Regions from separate parts of the Paraburkholderia sp. J41 genome, predicted to be linked through region 1. Evidence: predicted binding sites of a transcription regulator. Region 1 holds the regulator's gene; each other region holds the start of a gene.
The links. Region 1 encodes FliA, which starts transcription of late flagellar genes. Its sites were predicted from a motif close to CTAAAGTTTNNNNNNNNNNNGCCGNTA; they were not measured.
Positions count from the first base shown of each region.

Region 2: the regulator FliA is predicted to act here: its motif matches at 2,839-2,865, upstream of motA (flagellar motor stator protein MotA).
Region 3: the regulator FliA is predicted to act here: its motif matches at 2,788-2,814, upstream of U5805_RS12575 (flagellin).

Region 1 covers NZ_CAJMZE010000016.1:137,339-143,452, reverse strand. Annotated here, with positions in the region: gene flhF (flagellar biosynthesis protein FlhF) at 1-1,360, shown strand, start outside; partial or broken gene U5805_RS18385 (MinD/ParA family ATP-binding protein) at 1,353-2,228, shown strand; gene U5805_RS18380 (RNA polymerase sigma factor FliA) at 2,559-3,290, shown strand; partial or broken gene U5805_RS31845 (pentapeptide repeat-containing protein) at 3,477-3,551, shown strand; gene U5805_RS18375 (flagellar protein FlgN) at 3,954-4,397, opposite strand; gene flgM (flagellar biosynthesis anti-sigma factor FlgM) at 4,446-4,799, opposite strand; gene flgA (flagellar basal body P-ring formation chaperone FlgA) at 4,987-6,114, opposite strand, start outside.
Region 2 covers NZ_CAJMZE010000010.1:11,681-17,794, forward strand. Annotated here, with positions in the region: gene cheA (chemotaxis protein CheA) at 1-372, opposite strand, end outside; gene U5805_RS12500 (response regulator) at 428-802, opposite strand; gene motB (flagellar motor protein MotB) at 816-1,904, opposite strand; gene motA (flagellar motor stator protein MotA) at 1,915-2,775, opposite strand; gene flhC (flagellar transcriptional regulator FlhC) at 3,263-3,814, opposite strand; gene flhD (flagellar transcriptional regulator FlhD) at 4,080-4,397, opposite strand; gene U5805_RS12525 (glycosyltransferase family 4 protein) at 4,980-6,044, shown strand.
Region 3 covers NZ_CAJMZE010000010.1:23,776-29,889, forward strand. Annotated here, with positions in the region: gene U5805_RS12560 (hypothetical protein) at 163-615, shown strand; gene rpsU (30S ribosomal protein S21) at 759-971, opposite strand; gene U5805_RS12570 (aldo/keto reductase) at 1,450-2,391, opposite strand; gene U5805_RS12575 (flagellin) at 2,907-4,379, shown strand; gene fliD (flagellar filament capping protein FliD) at 4,541-6,100, shown strand.

The DNA.
Region 1 (6,114 bases):
AGGCGCGAGCGCGCCGCGCACCATGGCCGAGACGAATCCGTGGCTCATCGACCACGCCCGCCGCATCGCCAACCAGCAGGACGCCGCGCGCGAGGCAGGCATGACGCCTTCGGCGGCGCGCGCCAAGGGTCTCGGCAGCGTGGCCGATCCGGTGCTGCCCGCCGGCGTCGAAGCCACCCAGCCCGAGTGGGCGCGCGAAGCCGCCTACGTGGCCGCGCGCCGCGCCGCGCAAAGCATCGGCCAGAGCGCCGACGCCGCCGGCCCGGCGCCGACCCGGCGCGAGGACGGCGAGAAAGGTGAAAAAGGCGAGAAGGCCGCGGGCAAGCCCGGCGCGCAGAGCACCGCCGCCACGGTGAGCGAGGCGATTCGCGCGCGCATCGAACAGGTCGTCAACGAGACCGTGATGAGCGAGCTGGCTTCCATGCGCGGCATGATGGAAGAACAGTTCGCGGGCCTGCTCTGGGGCGAGCGCCAGCGCCGCAGCCCGATGCAGGGCGCGCTCACGAAGCAGTTGTTCGCGGCCGGTTTCTCGGCGCAGCTCGTGAAGATGATGATCGACCGCCTGCCCGAAGTGGAAACCGAGGAAGCGGGCATGGCGTGGCTCCAGTCGGTGCTCGAATCGAATCTTCCCGTGCTGGAGGACGAAGAAACGCTGATGGAGCGCGGCGGCGTGTTCGCGCTGATGGGCCCGACGGGCGTGGGCAAGACCACGACCACGGCCAAGCTCGCGGCGCGCTGCGTGATGCGCTTCGGCGCGAGCAAGGTCGCGCTGCTCACGACCGACAGCTACCGTATCGGCGGTCACGAGCAACTGCGCATCTTCGGCAAGATTCTCGGCGTTTCGGTGCATGCGGTGCGCGACGGCGCGGATCTGCAACTCGCGCTCGCGGAACTCAAGAACAAGCACATCGTGCTGATCGACACGATCGGCATGAGCCAGCGCGACCGCGCCGTGGCCGACCAGATCGCCATGCTGTGCGGCGCGGGCCGCCCGGTGCGGCGCATCCTGCTGCTCTCGGCGACGAGCCACGGCGACACGCTCAACGAAGTCGTGCAGGCGTACCAGAGCGACGACGCGCCGCTCACGGGCTGCATTCTCACCAAGCTCGACGAGGCGACCAACCTCGGCTGCGCGCTCGACACCGTGCTGCGCTACAAGCTGCCCGTGCATTACGTTTCGACGGGCCAGAAGGTGCCCGAGAACCTTTATGTGGCGACGCGGCGCTTCCTGATCCGCAGCGCCTTTTGCATTCCGCGCGACCGCTCGCCGTTCGTGCCGCACGAGGACGACATTCCCGCGCTGCTTTCCGCGCTCTCGACCCGTTCGAATTCGCAGGCTCCCGAGGTCCGGTTTGGATAAGTTCGTCATCGATCAGGCCGAAGGTCTGCGGCGCTTGCTGGCGCGCGAAGGCTCGCGCGTGGTCGCCGTCACCGGCGGCGCCGGTTCGCCGGGCCGCACGACCGCCGTGGTGAATCTCGCGGCGGCGCTCACGGGGCACGGCAAGGACGTGCTCGTGATCGACGAGTGCCTCGGGCCGCGTTCGGTTTGCGCGACGGTAGGCGGCGTGCGCGGCGCGGGCAGTTTCGCGGCGGTGATGCGCGGCGAGCGCACGCTCGAAGAGGCGGTCGGCCGTCATTCGCTCGGCTTCGGCGTGCTCGCGGCCTCGCGCGACAACCGCGCGCACTACACGAGCAAGCAGTTGCGGCAAGTGCTTTCCGGTCCCGCCGACATCGTGCTGATCGACGCCCAGCTCGACGCCGAAGGCGCGCTTTCGCCGCTCGCGATGCACGCGCACGACGTGCTGCTCGTGATGCGCATCGGCGCGCAGGCGATCACCGACGCCTACGCGTGCCTGAAGCGGCTGCATTTCGCGCATGCGATCGCGCAGTTCCGCGTGCTCGCGAACCACGTGTCGAGCGCCGCCGACGCGCAAGCCGCGATCGAGAATCTCGCCGGCGTGGCGAGCCGTTATCTGAACGTCTCGCTCGACAGCGCCGGTCATGTCGCCGCCGACCCGCACATGGCGCGCGCGCTGCAACTGGCGCGCTGCATCGTCGATGCGTTTCCGTCGACGGCCGCCGCGCGCGATTTCCGCCGGCTGGCGGCCGAACTGCCGCACTGGCCGATGCGGCCCGCGGTATCGGCGCTCTCGCCCGCGCCCGCGCGCTTTGCCGAGGACGTGGCCGAAAACGAGCGTGCGCTGTCGCTGGGCGCCGCGCATGACGCCGCGCACGATTTCGCGCAGGCAGGAACCGCAAACGAGGCACGCGGCGCGACGCAAGCCGCCGCCGCGCCCGACCCCACGCAAGCCGCGCATGTCGCGCTTGCCGCGAACGCCGAGTCGTTCGTGGCGGCGGTGACGGGCGTGTCGACCGTGACGACGGTGCAGAACGCACCATCCGCGCCGGCCCACGCGGGCTGGCGAACCGACACGCCCGCGCAGCGCACGCCGACGCACGCATGACGTGCGCGCCGTGACGCGGCAAAGGTCAGAAGCAACAAGCATGGGCCGGGCGAGGCGCGCGAGCGCCGGCCGCGGCCGGGAGAGGAGAGCATGATGTACAACGCTCAAGGAAAGATTTCGCAGGCCGACGTGCTGGCGAAATACGCGCCGCTCGTGAGGCGGCTGGGCTTGCAGCTCGTCGCCAAGATGCCGGCGAGCGTGGATCTCGACGACCTGATCCAGGCCGGCATGATCGGCCTGCTCGACGCGGCGAACCGCTACAAGGAAGATCAGGGCGCGCAGTTCGAGACCTACGCGAGCCAGCGCATTCGCGGCGCGATGCTCGACGAGCTGCGCAGCAACGACTGGCTGCCGCGCAGCCTGCGCCGCACTTCGCGCGAGGTGGAGAGCGCCGTGCATCAGGTGGAGCAGCGGCTGGGCCGCTCGGCGAGCGAGACCGAAGTGGCCGAGCATCTGAACATGCCGCTCGACGCCTATCAGGGCATGCTCCAGGACCTGCACGGCAGCCAGCTCATCTATTACGAGGACTTCGACCGCTCCGCCGAGGACGAGCCGTTTCTCGACCGCTATTGCGTCGATCATTCGGACCCGCTTTCGGCGCTGCTCGACGACAGCCTGCGCGGCGCGCTGGTCGAAGCGATCGAGCGCTTGCCCGAGCGCGAAAAGCTGCTGATGTCGCTCTATTACGAGCGCGGCATGAACCTGCGCGAGATCGGCGCGGTGATGGAAGTGAGCGAGTCGCGCGTGTGCCAGTTGCACAGCCAGGCCGTGGCGCGACTGCGCACGCGGCTGCGCGAGATGTCGTGGGCGGGCGCGGAGAATTGAGGCGGTAGATCGAGGCGGTAGACGGTTCGCGTGCTTCCCCTCGCGAACCGGTTGCAGCGAGAAAGCCGGAGCGCCGATGGCGCTTCGGCTTTTTTGTTTCGGCGCGAAGCGTTGCGGGAAAGCGGGCGGCCGAAAAGCGCGGTGTCGAAAGGCGGTTGCTGAAAGGCGCGTTGCTGAAAAGGCGCGTTGCTGAAAGGCGCGGTGCTGAAAGGCGCGGTGCTGAAAGGCGCGGTGCTGAAAGGCGCGGTGCTGAAAGGCGCGGTGCTGAAAGGCGTGTCGCCGAAAAGGCGTTGTCGAAAAGCGCGTTGCCGAAAAGGCGCGTTGTCGAAAAGCGCGTTGCCGAAAAGCGCGTTGCCGAAAAGCGTGTCGTCGAAAGGCGTGTTGCGGAAAAGCGGTTGTCGAAAGGCGCGTTGCCGAAAAGCGTGTCGCCGAAAAGGCGTTGTCGAAAAGCGCGTTGCCGAAAAGATGCGTTGCCGAAAAGCGCGTTGTCGAAAAGCGTTGTCGAAAGGCGTGTCGCCGAAAAGCGCGTTGCAGAAAGGCGCGCCGCCCAAAAGCGCCGCCAAAAACACGCCGCCCAAAAGCAAAAAAGCCGAAGCGCACGCTTCGGCTTTCTCGTTCGCCCGTTTGAAACGGCGTCCGCAAACGCGCTTCGGACCGCTCCGGTTACAGCCCGAACGCGGGCAGGCGACCGTCGGGGCCGTACAGCATCGCGCCCTGGCTCGTCTCGCCGCGCAGGATCGCGAGCGCGCGGCGGTTATGGTCCATGCGCGTGCGGATCATCATGCCGATCGTCAGGTTCTTGCGGCGCGCGCGTTCGGTCGAGCCCTTGAGCAGCGCCCATTGGGTCGCGATGCGCGGGTCGCCGTCGCAAGCCAGCTCGATTCCCTTGCGGCCCACGGGCAGGCCGAGACCGGTCAGTTGCGCGTCGCGCGCCTTCTCCAGCCCGGCGAGCCGCGCCGTGAGCGTGGTTTTCTGTTCGACGATCTGCGGCAGCGCCTCCATGCCGTCCGCCGAGACGAGCGCCTTCTCTTCGTAGGCGAGCAGCGACGCGAACGCTTCCACGGTGGCGTGTTCGTCGATCAGTGTGGCAAGGAGGGCATCTTTCATCACTAGCACCAAAAAAGGGAGGCGCGGGTCTCGTCGAAGCGTGCGGCTTTAGCTGCCCGAAGCCGGCTTCATGAGGTCGCGCGCGGTTTGAATCACGCCGTCGGCGATCTTGCCGGCGTCGATTTGCAGCGTGCCGTTCTTGAGCGCGTCCTTGATCGACTGGACGTGCGCCACGTCGATGTCGGCGGAACCGCTCGCCGCGAGCGAGCGCAGCGTGGAGGACAGCGAGGACAGGCTTACGTTGGCGTCGCCTTGCGAGGCGCCGGACGCGGCGGCGTTCCCGGCCGAGGCCGTGGGCGCCGCCGTGCCGCCCGCGCTCACGCTGGCGGCCGGATCTTGCGTGCGCGCAACGCTGTCTTGCAGTGCGCGCGGGTCGTTGCGGGTAGAGGAGTCGACTTTCACGTTGGGCTTCCCTGATCGATTTGATCTAGATAACGGCGCAGGGCGGCCGAACTTTAGCGGGAAAGTCCCGGCGTTACATGCTGTTACGTGTGCTGGCGCACATAGCCGGGCGCCCGCGCGAAGCGGCCGAAGCGGCGCCGCTGCCCTGTCCCGATCCTGTCCCGATCCGGTTCCGATCAGGTTCCGGTCAGATCTGGATCTCCACGGTTCCCGCGTCCTTCACCACGCCGGTAATGATCTGCCCCCCGCTCGTGCGCACGCGCACCTGCTGTCCCGGCTCGGCATTGTTGAGCGCGCTGCCTTCGGCGGAGATCGTGAAATTGGTGCCCACGGCGATCACCTTCACCGTCTGGCCGATGATGACCGACGACACGCTGCGCAGCATGTCCGTGCGCAGCGGCAAACCGGCCGAGATGCGCGCGAGCGCGACCGCGCCGTTCGCCTGGGCCGGATCGGTGATGATCGTTTGCGGCAGCGTGGCGAGGTCGCCCGCGCGCGGCGTGAAGTCGGCGGCGGAAAGCGCCTCGCCCGCGCCGATCTGGCGCGCGGCGACGTAATACGTGATGTCGACTTCGATGCGCGCGCCCACGTAGAGCGTCCACGGCTTCGCGCCGATGCAGCGCACGCCCACGGTCGTGCGGCCGACCATGCGCGCGCCGGGCGGCATGAACGGTTCGAGCGAGGCGCAGGCGGCGAGGCCGCGCGGAAACACGGGGGCGACCGTAATGCCGATCTTGCCCGGCAAGCCCGCCGACTGCTGCTGCAAGAACGCGAGCGCGGCGGCGCGGATCGACTCGCCGTCCTGCTGGCCCGGCGGCGCCGGCTGCGCGTTGGCATTGGCGTTGGCGTTGGCGTTGGCGTTGGCGTTCGCGGCGGGATTGGCGTTGGCAGCGGCGTTGGGTGCAGCGGCATTCGGTGCAACGGCATTCGGTGCAGCAGCATTCGGGGCGACGGCATTCGTCATGGACGCCGCGGCGGCAGCCGCGCCCGCATTCACCGTCACGGGCGTAACGCGGGTGGCGGCGGTTTGAAGGCTCACGCGCTGCATGCCGCCGGCGTTGTTCGCCGCGTTCGCCGCGTTTGCCATGGCCGCGGGCGGAATCCGCATCGGCTGGGCGATGCGCGCCGCCGCGCCGCCGGGCGGGTTCGCGCCGGGCGCGGGAATCGTCACGATCTGCGGCGCTTCGCCTTGCGGCGCGCGCTCGCCGGGACCGGGAATCGTGATCATGCCGTTGGTGTCGACGCCCGCGCGCGCGTCTTCCGGCACGCCGTGCGAATTCAGGTCGGCGTAACTGGCGGCGCGCAAGGCCGCGGG
Region 2 (6,114 bases), on a different contig from region 1:
CTCGAGCTTGCCGCGCACGGCGGCCGCCGCTTGCGCGTCGGGTTCGGCGCTGGCGCGATACGCCGCAAGCTGATCCGACAGCACGTCCTTGGTTTCGAGGAACGTGTCGATCATGTCCTTGCGCAGCACCAGCTCGTTGTTGCGAGCGCGATCGAGCAGCGATTCGAGAATGTGCGTGGTTTCGGTGAGCGCCGTGAAGCCGAACGTGGCCGCGCCGCCCTTGATCGAGTGGGCCGCGCGGAAGATCGCCGCCAGATCCTCGGGATCGGGACGGCCGACGTCCAGGTTCAGGAGAAGCTGCTCCATCTGCGCGAGCAGCTCGTCCGCCTCGTCGAAGAACGTCTGATAGAACTGAGTGATGTCGAGAGTCATTGCTCTTTCACCGCGATAAATACCGGTTTGCTGTTCGGGAACGACGCGCCGCGCCTCATGGGTTGGCCTCGCCGAGCGCGCTCGCCAGATCGACGAGCAGTTCGGGGTCGACCGGCTTTTCGATCCAGCCGGTCGCGCCTGCGTCGCGCACGGCTGCCTTGAAGCCTTCGTCCGACTCCGTGGTCAGCACGAGAATGGGCGTTTCGAGGTACGAAGGATTCGCCCGCAACTGCTTGATGAGGTCGAGTCCGCCCATGCGCGGCATGTACAGGTCCGTGAGCACGAGGTCGAAGCGCTGGGCGAGCGCATGCTCCAGCCCTTCGTCGCCGTCGCACGCCACCGTCACGTCGTAGCCTGCCGAGCCGAGCGCCGCACGCAGGATCTCCCGCATGGACACCGAATCGTCGATCGCCAGAATGTGTCTGATCATCCGTTCCTCGTTGTCATTGCGCCGATGCCGCCGGCTTCGGCCCGAACGGCGCGATCTCCTGCGCCGCCCCGCCGCTGGGCGCCGCGCCCAGCTTCGGCGCGATCTCCACGGCCGCCGGCGACGCCTTGCCCGGAATCAGGTCGGGCGCGAGCGGGGGCAGGTTCTTGCCCGAGCCCGCCGCGTCGTCGGAAAGCGTGGTGGTGGTCGAGTCGTCGTGCATCATCGCGTCCTCGGACTTCTTGTTGAGCACGATGATGCTGATGCGGCGGTTCTCCGGGTCGAGCGGATCGGCCTTGTTCAGATTCTGCGTGGACGCAAGCCCGAGCACGCGCAACACCTTCGCTTCGTCCATGCCGCCCGCGACCAGCTCGCGGCGCGAGGCGTTCGCGCGGTCGGCGGAAAGCTCCCAGTTGCTGTAGCCCTTCTCGCCGCCCGCGTACGGCACGGCGTCGGTGTGGCCCTGCACCACGATGCGGTTGGGCACGTCGTTGAGCGTCTTGCCGATCGCACGGAGAATGTCGCGCATGTACGGCTCCACCACGTCGCGCGCGGTCGCGAACATCGGGCGCTTCTGCGAGTCGACGATCTCGATGCGCAAGCCCTGCAACGTCGAGTCGATGCGAATCTGCTGCTTGAACTGGCGCAGCGTGGGGTTCGCCTCGATGGCGGCCATCAGCTTCACCTGAAGATCGTGCAGGCGCACCTGCTCCTTGCGTTCGAGCGAGCCTTGCAACTGCTTGTTGGCGTCGTCGTCGTCGTGCGTCGAAGTCTGGCGCTCCGAGCGCTCGTTCTGGCCGTTGCTGCGGCGCGTGATGCCTTGATCCTGCGACGAGATATCGCGTCCGCCGCCCCTCACGATGCTGGAGTCTTCCGCGCTGCGGTCGCCGCCCCAGAGCGTGATCTTGAGCGGCTGGTTGAAGTAGTCGGCAATGCCGCGCAACTGCGCCGTCGACGCCGACGACAGCAGCCACATCAGCAGGAAGAACGCCATCATCGCGGTCATGAAGTCCGCGTAGGCGAGCTTCCATGCGCCGCCGTGGTGGCCGCCCTTCTTCGGTGCGGCGCGCTTGACGACGATCGCGCGGTCCTTGTTGTTGCTCATCGTGCCGTCCTTACTTCGCCTTCACGCGGCGCACGTGCTCTTCAAGCTCGGTGAACGAGGGGCGCTCGGTCGAAAACAGCACCTTGCGGCCGAACTCCACGGCAATCGCGGGCGCGTAGCCGTTCAGGCTCGCGAGGATCGTCACCTTGATGCACTGGAACATCTTGGTCGACTCGGTCACGCGCTGCTCGGCGAGCGAGGCGAGCGGGCCGATCAGGCCATACGAAAGCAGAATGCCGAGGAAGGTGCCGACGAGCGCCTGCGCGATCATCTCGCCGAGCACCGCGGGCGGCTTGTCGGCGGACGCCATGGTGTGAACCACGCCCATCACGGCCGCCACGATGCCGAACGCGGGCATGGCGTCGCCGACCTTCGAAAGCGCGTGCGCGGGCGCTTCGCCTTCGGAGTGGTGCGTTTCGATTTCCTCGTCCATGAGGCTTTCGATCTCGAAGGCGTTCATGTTGCCGCCCACCATCAGGCGCAGATAGTCGGTGAGAAATTCGACGATGTGATGGTCGGCCAGGATCTTCGGGTATTGCGTGAAGATCGGGCTTTTCGACGGATCGTCGATATCGGCTTCGAGCGTGAGCGTGCCTTCCTTGCGCGCCTTCGCGAGCAGGACGTAGAGCAGCGCGAGCAGCTCCATGTACACGTCCTTGCTGTACTTCGAGCCCTTGAACAGCGCCGGCAGCACGCGCAGCGTGGCCTTGATCGTCTTCATGCCGTTGCCGAGGATGAATGCGCCGAGGCCCGCCCCGGCGATCATCAGCACTTCGACCGGCTGCAAGAGCGCGGCAAGGTGGCCGCCCTCCATGGCATAGCCGCCGAAGACGCACGCGATCGTCACGAGAGTTCCAACGATAATCAGCACAGACGGGTCCTCACTGGAAAAAATGCGCCGCGAACCGCCGTCGGCCCGCGCCCTTAGCTGGGTTTACGGCATCGCCGCGAAAAACTTTGAGCGTGTGCGCCGAGCGCGGCGGGCGGGGTTTGCCCGTAGGGGTTGCCGTGAAGAGGGAAATTGGGGATGGAGCGAGCGGACGGCGCGGCGAGCGCGACGACGGCGCGCGGCGTGCCCCGGCGAGAGCGGGCGCGGCAACAGCGCGTGACGCGACGCGGGCCGGAGCGCGCGGCGCTCCTGTGGCGTTCGCGGCTCTCGCGGTGCTCGTGCGGCAATGCGCCGCCTTCGCGCGCCGCGCCGCATCTTCCCGGCATCGCTGCTCCTATTTCGCTATACCTTCGGCGCTTCTTTGCCGCTTCTTTGCCGCTTCATTGCCGCCTTCGTTGCTGCTTTATTACCGCTTCATTGCCGCATCCCGACCTCGCTTCGCCGCGCCCGGCAACGCATGGCGGGGCACTCAGGCCACGGCGTGCGCCGCCTGAACCGCCAGCGCCGCGCGTCGCGTGCGGCCCGCGCGCGACGGCGGCTGGCAGAGCCCGCAGACATACGCATGCCGCGGATCGTGCGCGTGCGCGACGAAATGGCCGCGGCAGCGCGTACACGGCGTCATCTGCAACAGGTTCGAGCCGAAATAGCGCACGAGCGTCCACGCGCGCGTGAGCGAGAGCGCGGCCGGTTCGTCCTGAATCCGGCACTGTTCCAGATAAAGGCGGTAACTCTTCGCGATCGCCTGCACCGGCTCGCAGCGCGCCTCGCGCCGCATGAAGAGAAACGTGTTGTAGAACAGCGAAGCGTGGACGTTGGGCTGCCACATCATGAACCAGTCGGTCGAAAACGGCAGCATGCCCTTGGGCGGCGACTCGCCCCTCACTTCCTTGTAGAGCCGCACGAGCCGCTCGCGGGAGAGCGAGGTTTCCGCCTCCAGCAATTGCAGGCGCGCGCCCAGTTCGATCAGCTCGATCGCGAGCGCGATCTCCTTGACCTCCTGCACCACACTTTTGGTCGCCATGGATCGTCGACGGATTCCCGATGAAAGTGCGACGAATCGCGAAACGCGATGAACGGGCCGCGCGGCGCATGGCAGCTTGGCGCGCGCGACGCCGTGCGCGAGCGCGGGACCGCGCGATGCCTGAGCGATGCCGCGACAGCGCCGATGTGCGCGCGCCGGCGCTTTTGCGCCGGTTTTGCGCCGGTTTTACGCCGGTTTGCGCCGAATTTCGCGCCGAACCCGGGCCGCCTCGCCGCACTGCGCGAAGGGTGCCCGCTTCGTGCGTTCAGCCGATCTGCTCGACGTCCTGGCTCGCCATGAGAATCGCCGAGTGCGTCTGCACGGACTTGCCCTTGTCGGCGAGCGCGCTGAGGATCGCGTGATCGTCGAAGCGGAAGCGGCAGAGCAACTGGTTCGATGCGGCCAGACGCACCGTCTGCGCGAACGAAAGGTTCGCGATCACTTCGGCGATCTGCTCGGAGATGCCCATGCGGAACATGCCCGTCGGCTTGTCCTCGCGCAACAGACGTTGCGCGAGCAACAGATACGACAGGTTCACTTCCTTGATCTCACTGAGCATGTCGCTGTGTATCTTCGCGCTCATGGATTCCCCCGAATCTGAAACTACGTGGCTGGTCAGGCCGCTTGCGGAAAACGTTTGCTCGCTCGATCGCGGCCCAAGGGCAGCCGAACGGCTCGGTTATGGTCGTGATGCCATTTTGGACGGGGCGCGAACAATTGAAAATTGGCGGGACGCCGCGACGCGTTGCGAGAAAAACTTTCGCATGCGTGTAGGAATTTTTCTGACAAGAACGCGGGAAGGGAGGCGGGAGGGGCGATGCGCGATGTCGAGCGCATACGAACAATCGTCTGTAGATTATAGGCTTTTTATAAATTGCGACATTGCGCCGCACACACGCAAGCCGCCGGGATGCGACCCGGGCACGCTGTTTGCGAATGCCGCGCGCACCCTGCGTCACGGTTTGCAATGGCCGCTTACCGTCGCTGTATCCCGCTGTAACAACATTAAGCGTTTGAAAAACCGCTCCGTCTGGCGCGATGAAGTCGCCATAATCGGTCTCAGGGATTACCCGAAACCGCTGAAAACCGCCGTATCCGCCGCAGTCGCCGCGCCATGCCGCTCATGTCGTCGCAATCCAGCGGCCTTTGCCAAGGAGATCATTCCATGCGAATCGCACAAATTGCGCCCCTCTATGAAGCCGTCCCGCCGAAGCTCTACGGCGGCACCGAGCGCGTCGTGTCCTATCTGACCGAGGCGCTGGTCGAGCAAGGCCACGAGGTGACGCTGTTCGCCAGCGGCGATTCGGTCACCTCGGCGAAGCTCGAAGCGGCGTGGCCGCGCGCGCTGCGGCTCGACCCGACCGTGCGCGACGCGCTCGCGCCGCACATCGTGCTGCTCGAGCGCGTGCGCCAGATGGCGCACCAGTTCGACGTGCTGCATTTTCACCTCGACTATCTGCCGTTCCCGCTGTTCTCGCAGATGGACACGCCGTTCGTCACCACGCTGCACGGCCGTCTCGACTTGCCCGAGTTGCAGCCGGTGTTCGAGACCTTCCAGGACGCGCCCGTCATCTCGATTTCCGATTCGCAGCGCCAGCCGCTGCCGCAGGCCGCGTGGCAGAACACCATCTACCACGGTCTGCCGAAGGATCTGCTCACGCCGCAAACGGGCAAGAAGCCCGAATATCTGGCGTTTCTCGGCCGCATCTGCCCGGAAAAGCGCGTGGACACGGCCATTCGCATCGCCGCGCTCTCGGGCCTGCCGCTGAAGATTGCCGCGAAGGTCGACAAGGTCGACCAGGAATATTTCAAGACCGAAATCGAGCCGCTGCTTTCGCAGGCCAACGTGGAGTTCATCGGCGAAATCAACGAGGCCCAGAAGCCCGAATTTCTCTCGGGCGCCAAGGCGCTGCTGTTCCCGATCGACTGGTCGGAGCCGTTCGGCCTCGTGATGATCGAGTCGATGGCGTGCGGCACGCCGGTGATCGCGTTCAACCGCGGCTCGGTGCCGGAAGTGATCGACCCCGGCGTGACGGGCTTTATCTGCGAGGACGCGCAGGGTGCCGTGGCGGCGCTCCAGAACATCGACACACTTTCGCGCGAAGCGATTCGTGCCCAGTTCGAGCGCCGTTTCACGTCGCACATCATGGCGCAGAATTATGTGGACACTTATACGGCGCTCATCGAAGCGGCGCAGCGCCCGGTTTTGCGCCGCGTGGCCGCCGGTTGACCGGCCGCGGCTCGCTCCGATCGGCTTCGCTCGGCTTCGATTGACTTCGTTCCGCCGCGATTCGCTGTAA
Region 3 (6,114 bases), on a different contig from region 1:
CGCCATCGTGCGCAGCGCCACGTTTTTCTTTCGGCGCGCCGTTATAACGAAAGTGGATGCAGCGCGTCAGGGGACAGGTTCAGATGTCGGCCGGGAGGCCGGCGGCGCCGCATTCGAGGCGAATTAACCGCTGTGCCCGCCATCGGGGGACAGGGGGCTGAAATGAAAAACGTCCACTTCCTGACGCATCAGGAAATCTTCGACCGCGCCGTGGCGCATCTCGGCGGCCAAGGGCGCGCGTCGCTGCTTCCACGCGGCGGCGGCGCCTATCGGGGCGGCGGCTGCGGCGTCAACAGCCACGGCAACTACGGCGGCTGCCCGGTCGGCAGCCTGATCCGCCCACGAGACTATGTGAGCGCGATGGAGGGCATTCCCGTGCGCTTCGTCGGCCGCGAGGCCAGCGAGGTGCCGCTCTATATGGATGTCGGCGTGGCCGCGCTGAAGAAGGCGCTCTTGCGCGCGCACGTCAACATTTACGATCCAACCACGGTGAGCCTGCTTAGTTGCCTTCAGAACGTACACGACGTGTTCGGCGTGTGGGAATGGCGGGAGCGGCTTTGCTCGATCGCGGCGCAATTCGGACTATCGCCCGGGCACATCAGGGACGCGGCTTAGCGCGCCGGGCGGCTGCGTAAAAGCCGCCGCAAACTCCAACCCAGACGCAGACGTCAAACGCAATCGCCAATCGCCAAACGCAAACGGCGGCGCAGCTTCTTGCGAAGCATGCGCCGCCGTCTGGCGGATTTCTGAAAAAACTCTTAGTGGAGCTTCTTCGGCAGCATCTGGCTGCGCAGGCGCTTGTGCAGGCGCTTAACAGCAGCGGCCTTCTTGCGCTTGCGAACGGCCGTCGGCTTTTCGTAGGACTGGCGCTCACGCAGTTCGGCGATCAGGCCGTTCTTTTCGATTGCGCGGCGGAAGCGGCGGATTGCCACTTCGAACGGCTCGTTTTCTTTCAGAAGAATCGTCGTCATGTATTACCTGGTTCAATTTGCGTTTCAATGGCGCGAGCGTGGAATCGCTCACGCACCGGCCCTCCGGTCGTTCGCCGCGTGGGGGCGTAACGAGAGGCAAGGCGGCCACGGAGGCCGGAAAAGAGAATAGGGGGTTCACAGCGGAACGCGGCCAGGCTCACCTTGCAGCAAAACGCGCCTGACCGCCGGTTTGCGGCCGCCAACAGTAACGAACACGGCAACAAAACAGGCAAAGATCTCAATTCACTCTCAATGATATCAGGAAAGATTCCGCCTGACCAGGCTTTGTTGATGCACTTCAATGACTTGCACGAAGCGCCGCACACGTTCCCCAATGCGCGCCGCCCGTCCCGCGTCTCCTTCCCCCTTTCGTCCCGCATTTCGTCCCGCATTTCGTCAAGTCATCCGTCCGGCGATCAGAAATCGCGCAAAGCCGCGCCTGGCGGCATTCGGCGCCCGGCGCGGCCTGAGCGGCGCATCAGGCGCTGGCGTCGTTGAGCGCCTGAATATCGGCGGGATCGAGCTTCAGGCGCACGGCCGCCGCGAGGCTTTCGAGCTGATCGAGCGAAGTTGCGCTCGCGATCGGCGCCGTGATGCTCGGACGCGCGATCAGCCACGCGAGCGCCACCGCCGCGAGCGTGCTGCCGTGGCGCTCCGCCACGAAATCGAGCGCCGCCAGAATGCGGATGCCGCGATGGTCGAGATACTTTTCCACGCGCGAGCCGCGCGCGCTCTTGCTCAAGTCCTCGCGCGAACGGTACTTGCCCGACAAGAAGCCGCTCGCGAGGCTGTAATAGGGCACGACCGCGAGCTTCTGTGCGAGCGCCACGGGCTCGATGTCGGCTTCGTAGTGCGCGCGGTCGTACAGGTTGTATTCAGGCTGAACGATCTGATACGCGGGCAGGCCGGATTGCTTCGCCACGGCCAGCGCCTCCTCGATGCGCGCGCCGGTATAGTTCGACGCGCCGATCACGCGTACCTTGCCCGCCTCGATGAGCCGCTGGTACGCGCCCAGCGTTTCCTCCAGCGGCACGCTCTGGTCGTCCTCGTGCGAGAAGTAGACGTCGATGTAATCGGTTTGCAGGCGGCGCAGCGAATCCTCCACGGCGGCGGCGATGTTCGCGGCCGACAGCCCGCGCCGGCGCGCGTCCTTCGCGACCTTGGTCGCGATCACCACCTTGTCGCGCTTGCCGCTTTTCGCGAGCCATTTGCCGATGATCGTCTCCGACTCGCCGCCCTGGTTGCCGGGCACCCACGCCGAATAAACGTCGGCGGTGTCGATGAAATCGAGGCCGGCGTCGGTGAAGGCGTCGAGGATCGAGAACGAGGTGGCTTCGTCGGCCGTCCAGCCGAAAACGTTTCCGCCGAACATGAGCGGGGCGACCTGCAAGGCGGAAGTGCCGATCCTGCGTTGTTCCATGATGACTCCGTGAAATGGGCGAAATCGTCCGCGATGGTCCGCGATCTCCGCGCAATCTCCGCAAGATCGCCGCGACGGCGTCGTGACAGCGGCGAGCGGCACGCGCCGCGAATCCGGCTGCCGCGACCTCGCGAATCCTGGCTCCCGGGCTCGAAAAGCGGGACTGTTGAGCATACGCCGGCGCGCCGGACGTTGCAGCCGCGACGCCACGCGCGCCTCGGCGAACGCGCCGCAGCAAGAAGCGGTAACGCCTCGTAAGCGGTTCGCATCGACATGCCGGGCCTTCCGGACAGCCTGAAATCCCCGCCAACCCGCGTAAATCCGTGCGTCAGGCGCGGCGGGCGCGAATGCGCCGGACCTTGCGCGAAACGGGGCGCAATAGTTTGTGCAAGAACTCTCAAGTTTTTTTCAGGCCCGCCGTCAACCTTCACTGAGGCGGCCAGCAATGAACGATGTGCTTCCGCCGTTTTCAACGTGGCCAGGATTCAAAGACTCTAGCCTCTACGGAGAATTCCATGCTTAGCATCAACAGTAATATTTCGTCGCTCGTCGCCCAGGAAAATCTGAGCGGCTCGGGTAGCGCGCTTTCGCAGGCCATCACGCGCCTGTCGTCGGGCAAGCGCATCAACAGCGCGGCAGACGACGCAGCCGGTCTCGCGATCTCGACGACCCTGCAAACGGCGATCAACGGCCTCACGCAAGGCGTGTCGAACGCGAACGACGGCGTTTCGATGGTCCAGACGGCTAGCACGGGTCTGAGCCAGATCACGCAAAGCTTGCAAACCATTCGCCAGCTCGCCAACGAAGCCGCGGGCGGCTCGCTCTCCTCGAGCAACCAGGCAGCGCTGCAACAGGAAGTGTCGCAGCAGATCGCCGAAGTGAACCGTCTCGCGTCGCAAACGACGTACAACGGCATCAACCTGCTGAACGGCACGGCCGGCAACATCTCGGTTCAAGTCGGCTCGAACGTCGGCCAAACCATCTCGATCAACCTGAGCCAGGGCGTTTCGGCGGCTTCGCTCGGCAGCGGCCCGGTCCAGGCCGGCAACACGCTCGGCACGATCACGGGCCTCGACCTGAACTCGAACGGCACGGTCAACACGACGGCCAACGCCGCCGCGATCACCTCGATCAACGTGCTGGCCGACGGTCACGGCGGCTTCACGTACACCGACCAGAACAACCAGGTTCTCTCGAGCGCGGCTTCGGCGGCCCTGTTCACGACGACGTCGACGAACGGCATCAGCAGCATCGCCCTGAACAGCAGCGCAAGCAACGGCCTGAACCTGAGCACGGAAATGTCGGGCATCACGGCAGCCGCGGCGGGCTGGGGTTCGACGGCTACGTCGGGTCAAGTGCTGGGCACGCTTTCCGGCCTGAGCATCAACCCGGCCAACGGTTCGGCCGCTTCGGCCGGCACGGCCAACACGATCACGTCGATCACCGTCGAATCGAACGGCAGCGGCGGCGTGCAGTTCGTCGACCAGAACGGCAACTCGCTGTCGAGCACGGTGACGTCGGCCCTGTTCTCGGGCGCGGCGGTTTCGGGCGGCGCGGCTTCGACGCTGGCGTTCAACGGCACGGCTCCGACCAGCACGATCGGCACGAGCTCGGTCCAGACGTACCCGACCAACACGACTTCGCTCGCTTCGATCAACTACAACAACGCACCGACCTCGGTGGCCGCTGTCAACATCAGCACGACGCAAGGCGCGAACCTCGCGATGGAAACGGTCGACAACGCACTCGCGACGATCAACAACATCCAGGCAACGCTCGGCGCCGCGCAGAACCGTCTGACGGGCATCTCGACGTCGCAGCAAGCTGAGTCGACCGACCTGTCGAGCGCGCAATCGCAGATCACCGACGCGGACTTCGCGCAGGAAACGGCGAACCTGAGCAAGGCGCAAGTGCTGCAACAAGCCGGTATCTCGGTGCTGGCGCAAGCCAACTCGCAGCCGCAGCAAGTGCTCAAGCTCCTCCAGTAATCGGAGCCGGGCGATAGCCGCGGGCGCGCTGTGCAGAAGTCGCACGGCGCGCCCGCGCAACCATTTGAGCCGCATGCCGCGCGCATGCGGCGTTTGTACAAGCGACCTCTTCTTCCGGCATATGGCCGGATCGCGTAGTCCAGAGCCAGTACGGAGCACACATGTCAACCGTCAGCGGAACCTCGTCCACGACCTCCACCACGGCGGCGCAATCCGCCGCCCAGGCCCAGGCAGCCGCGCAAGCCGCGCTGCAACAGGCCGCGCAGTCGATCATCGGCAGTTCCACGGGCAGCTCGCTTGACGTGTCGTCGCTCGTCTCGGCGCTCGTCACCGCGAAAGTCGCGGGCCAAACGGCCACGCTGACCGCGGAAACGACTTCCGACAACGCACAGATTTCCGCCTGGGGCCAGCTTTCGGCTTCGCTCTCGGGCCTCCAGACTTCCATCGCACCGCTTTTCAACGGCTCGATGCTCACGGCGTTCACGGCCACGGCAAGCGGCACGGGCGTGACGGCCTCCGCCGGCAGCGGCGCGGTGGCGGGCAGCTACACGCTCGACGTCTCGCAGATCGCGAGCGCGCAAAGCCTGACCTCGAGCGCGTTCACGACCACCCAGGCGCAGTCGCTCGGCTCGGGCGCGATGACGATCCAGGTCGGGTCGTCGTCGATGACGCTCAACATCAATTCGTCGAACGACAGCCTGAGCGGCATCGCCTCGGCGATCAACTCGTCCAGCAGCAACCCGGGTCTCACGGCTTCGGTGATTACCGGCTCGGACGGCCAGCATCTCGTGCTCACGTCGAAAAGCACCGGCGCGGCGAACACCATCAACATCACGGTCAACGCCACCTCGAGCACGGCGCTGCAAAGTCTCGCCGTCACCACGACGGCAGCGGACGATGCGACCGCGGGCAGCAAATCCACGGTTGCGCAAACGTCCAACTGGAACCAGACTTCGGCCGCGCTCGACGCGGTGTTCACCGTCAACGGCGCGAATGCGACGAGCGCGAGCAACACCGTCACGAGCGTCGTCAACGGTCTGACGATCGGCTTGACGGCGGCCGCCGTCGACACCTCCACGGACCACAGCGGCGGGCAGACGATCACCGTGGCGAGCGACACCTCCAACGAGGTGTCCGACATCAGCAACTTCGTGACCGCGTACAACTCGCTCATGAGCACGATCAGCACGCTGACCGCGTTCAACTCGAGCGCGGCGGCGGGTTCGCAAGGCGCCACGCTGCTCGGCGACTCGCTCGTGACCAACCTGCGCACGACGCTCGGCAATATCGTCGGCGGCACGGTGTCGAGCGACGGCGTGAGCGGCACGCTGGCTTCGATGGGCATCACGCTGAACGCGGACGGCACGCTCTCGCTCGACTCGTCGGCGCTCAGCACGGCGGTCGCGAACAATCCTTCGCAAGTGGCGGCGGTCTTCAATCTGACCAACGGTATCGGCCAGCAGCTCAACGCGGCGGTCACGCCCTACGCGCAGTCGGACGGCCTGATCGATTCGCGCATCAGCGCGGCCACCACCGACCTGAACAACGTGACGACGCAGACTCAGGCGCTGACGGCCTACAGCCAGCAGCTCACCTCGCAGTACAACGCGCAGTTCACCGCGCTGAACACGCTGATGACGACCACCACCAACGACGCGGCTTACCTGACGCAGTTGTTCGGCGGCGCCAACAGCAGCGGCACGCTCAACAAGTCGTCCTGAGGCGCGAGGCTAGA